2 linked regions of the Thermus aquaticus genome follow. The protein of the gene in region 1 binds, or shares a complex with, the protein of each later gene. Links are inferred from orthologs where the notes say so. Each region holds a gene or a part of one and is shown in the gene's direction. Other genes may lie near its edges. The genes, in order: uvrB and BVI061214_RS06685.

Region 1 (3,254 bases):
GCCACGACGGGGCTGCCAAGGACGCCCTGGTCAAGGACCTCAACCTCACCCTGCAGGGCACGTACAATCTCCCGAGCGCCTCTACCCCCACCCCCTACTTCGGCCTCGCTGTCTACGGGGACTACAAGCTCGCCCTGGGCCCCTTGAGCCTGGACAAGATCCTCTTCCGCTACCACGAGCCCAACTTCAACACCCAAGGCGACGAGACCCTGAAGGGCGGCCTCCAGGCCAGCCTCAAGCTGGATGGCCTCCCCTTCAAGCCCAGCCTCACCGGGGAGGTGGCCGCGCGGCAGACGCGGCAGACGGTCGGCCCGAGCCCCGTCGAGGAGCTCAAGTGGAGCGTGGGCCTCTCCTTGGGCGAGTTCCTCTTCCCCGGCTCCAAGCTGGAGGCCCGCTACGGGGAGTACCGGGCGTCCAACGTGGCCAGCATCCGGGTGGGGGCTGTCAACAGGGCCTTTGACCCGTCGGACGACCGCCTCTACTCGAACAACGGTACCAACAGCGGCTCCGTCAGCGGCTCCGTGGCCGGCTTCAACGTGACCTGGTCCTACTACGACTTCCGCGCCGACTACGGGGAGTACATCACCTCTCTCGGCGACCACGCCCGCACCTTCCGGGTCACCTACACCACTAGGTTCTAGGCCCTAGGCCCCTTCCCCCGCCCCTTAGGGGCGGGGGTTTTCTCACCCCAGCCCGGCCTTGCCGGGCTGGGGACCCCAGTCCCTATACTCAAAGGGATGACCTTCCGCTACCGGGGGCCAGGGCCCAAGGGGGACCAGCCCAAGGCCATAGGGGAGCTTTTAGAGGCCCTGAGGGACGGGGAGCGCTACGTCACCCTCCTCGGGGCCACGGGCACGGGGAAGACCGTCACCATGGCCAAGGTCATTGAGGCCCTGGGGCGGCCCGCCTTGGTCCTCGCCCCCAACAAGATCTTGGCGGCCCAGCTCGCGGCGGAGTTCCGGGAGCTCTTCCCGGAGAACGCCGTGGAGTACTTCATCAGCTACTACGACTACTACCAGCCCGAGGCCTACGTGCCGGGGAAGGACCTCTACATAGAGAAGGACGCCAGCATCAACCCGGAGATTGAGCGCCTAAGGCACTCCACCACCCGAAGCCTCCTCACCCGGCGGGACGTGATCGTGGTGGCCTCGGTCTCCGCCATCTACGGCCTGGGGGACCCGAGGGAGTATCGGGCGCGGAACCTGGTGGTGGAACGGGGCCAGCGCTACCCCCGGGAGGCCCTCTTGGAGAGGCTTTTGGACCTGGGCTACGAGCGGAACGAGATAGACCTCTCCCCGGGCCGCTTCCGGGCCAGGGGGGAGGTCCTGGAGGTCTTCCCCGCCTACGAGACCGAGCCCATCCGGGTGGAGCTCTTTGGCAACGAGGTGGAGCGCATCCTCCAGGTCCACCCCATCACCGGGGAACGCTTGCGGGAGCTTCCGGGCTTCGTCCTCTTCCCCGCCACCCACTACCTCTCCCCGGAGGGGCTGGAGGAGATCCTGAAGGAGATAGAGAAGGAGCTCTGGGAACGGGTCCGCTACTTTGAGGAACGGGGCGAGGTCCTCTACGCCCAGCGCCTCAAGGAGCGCACCCTCTACGACCTGGAGATGCTGAGGGTCATGGGCACCTGCCCGGGGGTGGAGAACTACGCCCGCTACTTCACGGGCAAGGCCCCCGGGGAGCCCCCCTTCACCCTCCTGGACTACTTCCCCGAGGACTTCCTGGTCTTCCTGGATGAGTCCCACGTGACCGTGCCCCAGCTCCAGGGCATGTACCGGGGGGACTACGCGCGCAAGAAGACCCTGGTGGACTACGGCTTCCGCCTGCCCTCGGCCCTGGACAACCGCCCCCTGCGCTTTGAGGAGTTTTTGGAGAAGGTCTCCCAGGTGGTCTTCGTCTCCGCCACCCCGGGGCCCTTTGAGCTTGCGCACTCGGGCCGGGTGGTGGAGCAGATCATCCGGCCCACGGGGCTATTGGACCCCCTGGTGCGGGTCAAGCCCACGGAGAACCAGATCCTGGACCTCATGGAGGGCATCCGGGAGCGGGCCCAGCGGGGGGAGAGGACCCTGGTCACGGTCCTCACCGTGCGCATGGCCGAGGAGCTCACCGACTTTCTGGTGGAGCACGGCATCCGGGCCCGCTACCTCCACCACGAGCTGGACGCCTTTGAGCGCCAGGCCTTGATCCGGGATCTGCGCCTGGGCCACTTTGATGCCCTAGTGGGGATCAACCTCCTCCGCGAGGGCCTGGACCTCCCCGAGGTCAGCCTGGTGGCCATCCTGGACGCCGACAAGACCGGTTTCCTCAGGAGCGAAAGGAGCCTCATCCAGACCATCGGCCGGGCGGCCAGGAACGCCAGGGGCGAGGTCTGGCTCTACGCCGACCAGGTCTCCGAGGCCATGGAGAAGGCCATCCGGGAGACCAACCGGAGGCGGGCCATCCAGGAGGCCTACAACCTCGAGCACGGCATCGTCCCCAAGACGGTGGAGAAGGGGGTGCGGGCGGTGATCCGCCCCGAGGGGTACGGGGAGGCCCCCTTTGAGCTCCCTTCGGAAGAGGAGGACCTCAAGGCCCGGTTGGCGGAGCTGGAGCTTCTCATGTGGCAGGCGGCGGAGGCCCTGGACTTTGAGCGGGCGGCGGCGCTTAGGGACGAGATCCGAGCCCTGGAGGCCAGGCTCCAGGGCGTGAAGGCCCCGGAAGCCCTTCCGGGGAAGAGGCGGCGGAGAAGGCGCTAGGCCAACAGGAGGACGGGGTCTTCCAGGTAGAGGGCCACCCGCTCCAGAAGCTTCCTGGCCAGGGGGGCATCCAGCCCTGAGACGGCGAGGATCCCGTCGGGGGCCAGGAAGAGGCTGGGCCGGCCCGTGTGGACCTCCTCCTCGCCGAAGAAGCAGAGGAGGCCTTCCCCCTCTTCCCCGCCCTCCTGGTGGAAAAGGGCCAGGAAGGCCGGGCTTGGCCTGAGGCCCCTGACCCTTTCCCCCTCCACCCGGCCGAGGAGGGGCCTATGGGGGAGCTCCAGCTCGGCGAGGGCCCTTTCCGCCGCCTTGAGGAGGAAGGGCAGAGGGGTTTCCGGTACCCCGTGGACCCGGTGGAAGGCAGCCAGGGCCTCCCCTAGACGCGTCTGGTCCACCTTCCGGCGGAAGACCCGAAGGGGGGCGCTTTGGGCGGGCGCGGGCACGGGGGCCACCCCCAGGAGAGGGCCTGGGGGGATCTCCTGGGTGGGGAGGGCTTCCTCGAGGGCGGGAGGCGCCTCGGGT
Region 2 (3,240 bases), 590 kb from region 1 along the record:
GTCCAGGGGGGCGAAGGGCGCGGGCTCGGGAAGGGTCTCGGGCAGGGTGAGGGCCTCTCCGGGAAGAGGCTCTCCGGGCCCCAGGCGGAGCTTCACCCCCTGGAAGCGGGCGGGCCTGCGGCTTGCCGTCAGGTAGAGGCCCCCCGCCTCCAGGGTCTCCAGGGCCAGGCCGAAGAGGGGAAGGGGGGCGGGGCCCAGGAGAAGGTGGGTTTCCAGGCCCAGGCCCGAGAGGACCCGGGCGGCCTCCTCCGCCATCTCCCGGGCCAGGAAGCGGGCGTCGTGGCCCACCACCGCCCTTTTGATGCCTCGGGCGAGAAGGGCCTCGCCCAGGCCCGCCGCCGGACGGGCCGCGCTCCCAAAGGTGAAGCCTCGGGCCAGTTCGCCCACGAAGCCTTCGGGCGTGGGGTAGAGCTCCATGCCTTAGAGTCTACCCCGTGGTAGACTCACCCCCGTGGGCGAGGCGCATCCCTCCGAAGAGGCCCTGCTCTCCTCCCTGAACGAGGCCCAGCGCCAGGCCGTCCTCCACTTTGAGGGCCCGGCTTTGGTGGTGGCGGGGGCGGGTAGCGGCAAGACCCGGACCGTGGTCCACCGGGTGGCCTACCTCATCGCCAGGCGCGGGGTCTTCCCCTCGGAGATCCTAGCCGTCACCTTCACCAACAAGGCCGCCGAGGAGATGAAGGCCCGCCTGAAGGCCATGGTGAGCGGGGCGGGGGAGCTTTGGGTCTCCACCTTCCACGCCGCCGCCCTGCGCATCCTCAGGGTCTACGGGGAGCGGGTGGGCCTGAAGCCCGGCTTCGTGGTCTACGACGAGGACGACCAGACGGCTTTGCTCAAGGAAATCTTCAAAGAGCTCGGGCTCGCCGCCAAGCCCGGTCCCATCAAGAGCCTCTTGGACCGGGCCAAGAACCAGGGGGTGCCCCCCGAGCGCCTTCTTTTGGAGCTTCCCGAGTTCTACGCCGGGCTTTCCCGGGGGAGGCTCCAGGACGTCCTCCACCGCTACCAGGAGGCCCTGAGGGCCCAGGGGGCTTTGGACTTTGGGGACATTCTCCTTTATGCCCTAAAGCTTCTGGAGGAGGACGGAGAGGTCCTGAAGCGGGTCAGGAAGCGGGCCCGCTTCATCCACGTGGACGAGTACCAGGACACCAACCCCGTCCAGTACCGCTTCACCCGGCTTCTGGCGGGGGAGGAGGCCAACCTCATGGCGGTGGGGGACCCGGACCAGGGCATCTACTCCTTCCGGGCGGCCGACATCCGCAACATCCTGGACTTCACCCAGGACTACCCCAAGGCCAGGGTCTACCGCCTCGAGGACAACTACCGCTCCACCGAGGCCATCCTCCGCTTCGCCAACGCCATCATCGTTAAGAACGCCCTCCGCTTGGAGAAGACCCTGAGGCCGGTGAAAAAGGGCGGGGAGCCCGTGCGGCTTTTCCGGGCGGAAAGCGCCCGGGACGAGGCCCGCTTCGTGGCCGAGGAGATCGCGCGGCTTGGCCCCCCTTTTGACCGGGTGGCCGTCCTCTACCGCACCAACGCGCAAAGCCGCCTCCTGGAGCAGGCCCTGGCCAGCCGGGGCATTCCGGCCCGGGTGGTGGGGGGCGTGGGCTTCTTTGAGCGGGCCGAGGTGAAGGACCTTTTGGCCTACGCCCGCCTGAGCCTGAACCCTCTGGACGCCGTGAGCCTCAAGCGGGTCCTGAACACGCCGCCCCGGGGAATCGGCCCGGCCACGGTGGAGAAGGTCCAGGCCATCGCAAAGGAGCGGGGCCTGCCCCTCTTTGAGGCCCTGAAGGTGGCGGCGCGGACCCTTCCCCGCCCCGAGCCCCTGCGGGCCTTCCTGGCCCTCATGGAGGAGCTCATGGACCTGGCCTTCGGCCCGGCGGAGGCCTTTTTCCGCCACCTCCTCCTGGCCACCGACTACCCCGCCTACCTGAAGGAGGCCTACCCCGAAGACGCCGAGGACCGCCTGGAGAACGTGGAGGAGCTTTTGCGGGCCGCCAAGGAGGCGGAAAGCCTCATGGACTTCCTGGACAAGGTGGCCCTCACGGCCCGGGCGGAGGAGCCCGCCGAGGCCGAGGGGCGGGTTGCCCTCATGACCCTCCACAACGCCAAGGGGCTGGAGTTTCCCGTGGTCTTCCTGGTGGGGGTGGAGGAGGGGCTTCTGCCCCACCGCTCCTCCCTCTCCACCCAGGAGGGCCTCGAGGAGGAGCGCCGCCTCTTCTACGTGGGGGTCACCCGGGCCCAGGAGCGGCTTTACCTCTCCTACGCCCAGGAGCGGGAGATCTACGGCCGCCTAGAGCCCGTGCGCCCAAGCCGCTTCCTAGAGGAGGTGGACGAGGGCCTCTACGAGGTCTACGACCCTTACCGCCAAAGCTCCAGGAAGCCCACCCCGCCGCCCCACCGGGCCCTGCCCGGGGCCTTTAGGGGTGGGGAGAAGGTGGTCCACCCCCGCTTCGGCCCGGGGACCGTGGTGGCGGCGGCCGGGGACGAGGTCACCGTGCACTTTGAGGGGGTGGGGCTCAAGCGCCTCTCCCTGAAGTACGCCGACCTGAGGCCGGCCTAGGAGGCGAAGGATGTGGCCCCCCTACCACAAGGCAAGGCCCCTTCCCGTCTTCTACGGGAAGGCCTCGGCCTTCTTCGGGCCCCTGGCGGCGGAGATCGCCGCAAGCCGCCTCCCCCTCTTCCCCTACCCGGTGGAGGACCAGGACCCCTGGGCGGCCCTTCCCTGCCTGAGGCCTTTGGACTTCGCCGGGATGGTGCTGGAGGAGGCCTCGCCGCCTCCCGAGGGGATGCGCCTCGAGGCCGAGGCGGAGCGGGCGGGCCTGGTGGACCTGGTGGTGCCGGGGGCCTTGGGGCTCGTGGGGCATTACACGGAGGGGCTCGCTTTGGACCGGCTCCTTTCCGCCTTCTTCCCGGGGTCCAAAGCCCTTTGGCTTGGCCCCTTGCGCCTGGGCCTCGCCCCCTTCCTCCGGGCCCTTGGCCAGGTTTCCGTGGGGGCGGGGAGCTTCGCCGAGGGGGATAGCTTCCTGGCCCGCCTGCCCGAAAGGGCCCGGGGGCACGTGGCCCTGAGGCCCGAGGAGGTGGGCGCCTTAGCCCTCAAGGCGGACCTGGTCATCTTCGCCGGGGGCAGGCTTCCCCTGGACGTTCTCCAACCCTTCCACGCCCTCCTGGCCCTGGCCCCGGTGGAGCGGGGGGTGAGGGAGAGGGTCCTCGAGGTCCACGGCCCGGAGACCCTTCTGGACTTCC

The links.
Region 2: the proteins of uvrB (region 1) and BVI061214_RS06685 are in contact, whole or in part, in a crystal structure (PDB 7EGT), measured with the Thermus thermophilus proteins. The link is inferred for Thermus aquaticus from one-to-one orthologs. Residues at the interface, in WP_096411307.1 of Thermus thermophilus: Glu23, Leu25, Arg26, Asp27, Gly28, Glu29, Arg30, Phe31, Arg55, Glu326, Asp327, Phe328, Glu379, Ser382, Gln383, His398, Gly400, Arg401; in WP_096412145.1 of Thermus thermophilus: His654, Arg656, Phe657, Gln666, Asp668, Glu669, Lys680, Arg681, Leu682, Ser683, Lys685, Tyr686, Ala687.

Annotation. Positions count from the first base shown.
Region 1 is NZ_LHCI01000106.1:440,582-443,835, reverse strand. Bases 287-3,236 are described here. They hold uvrB (excinuclease ABC subunit UvrB), read left to right. Parts: upstream 287-737; coding sequence 738-2,735; downstream 2,736-3,236. Other genes in these bases: BVI061214_RS03340 (E3 binding domain-containing protein), read right to left, coding at 2,732-3,236; BVI061214_RS03350 (S-layer homology domain-containing protein), read left to right, coding at 287-641. Also shown: more of BVI061214_RS03350, read left to right, coding at 1-286; more of BVI061214_RS03340, read right to left, coding at 3,237-3,254. UniProt on the Escherichia coli protein: The UvrABC repair system catalyzes the recognition and processing of DNA lesions. A damage recognition complex composed of 2 UvrA and 2 UvrB subunits scans DNA for abnormalities.
Region 2 is NZ_LHCI01000106.1:1,030,137-1,033,376, forward strand. What follows is about bases 69-3,004. They hold BVI061214_RS06685 (ATP-dependent helicase), read left to right. Parts: upstream 69-451; coding sequence 452-2,557; downstream 2,558-3,004. Other genes in these bases: BVI061214_RS06690 (hypothetical protein), read left to right, coding at 2,568-3,004. Outside these bases: more of BVI061214_RS06690, read left to right, coding at 3,005-3,240. UniProt on the Escherichia coli protein: A helicase with DNA-dependent ATPase activity. Unwinds DNA duplexes with 3'-5' polarity. Translocates on single-stranded DNA with 3'-5' polarity. Initiates unwinding more efficiently from a nicked substrate than double-stranded DNA.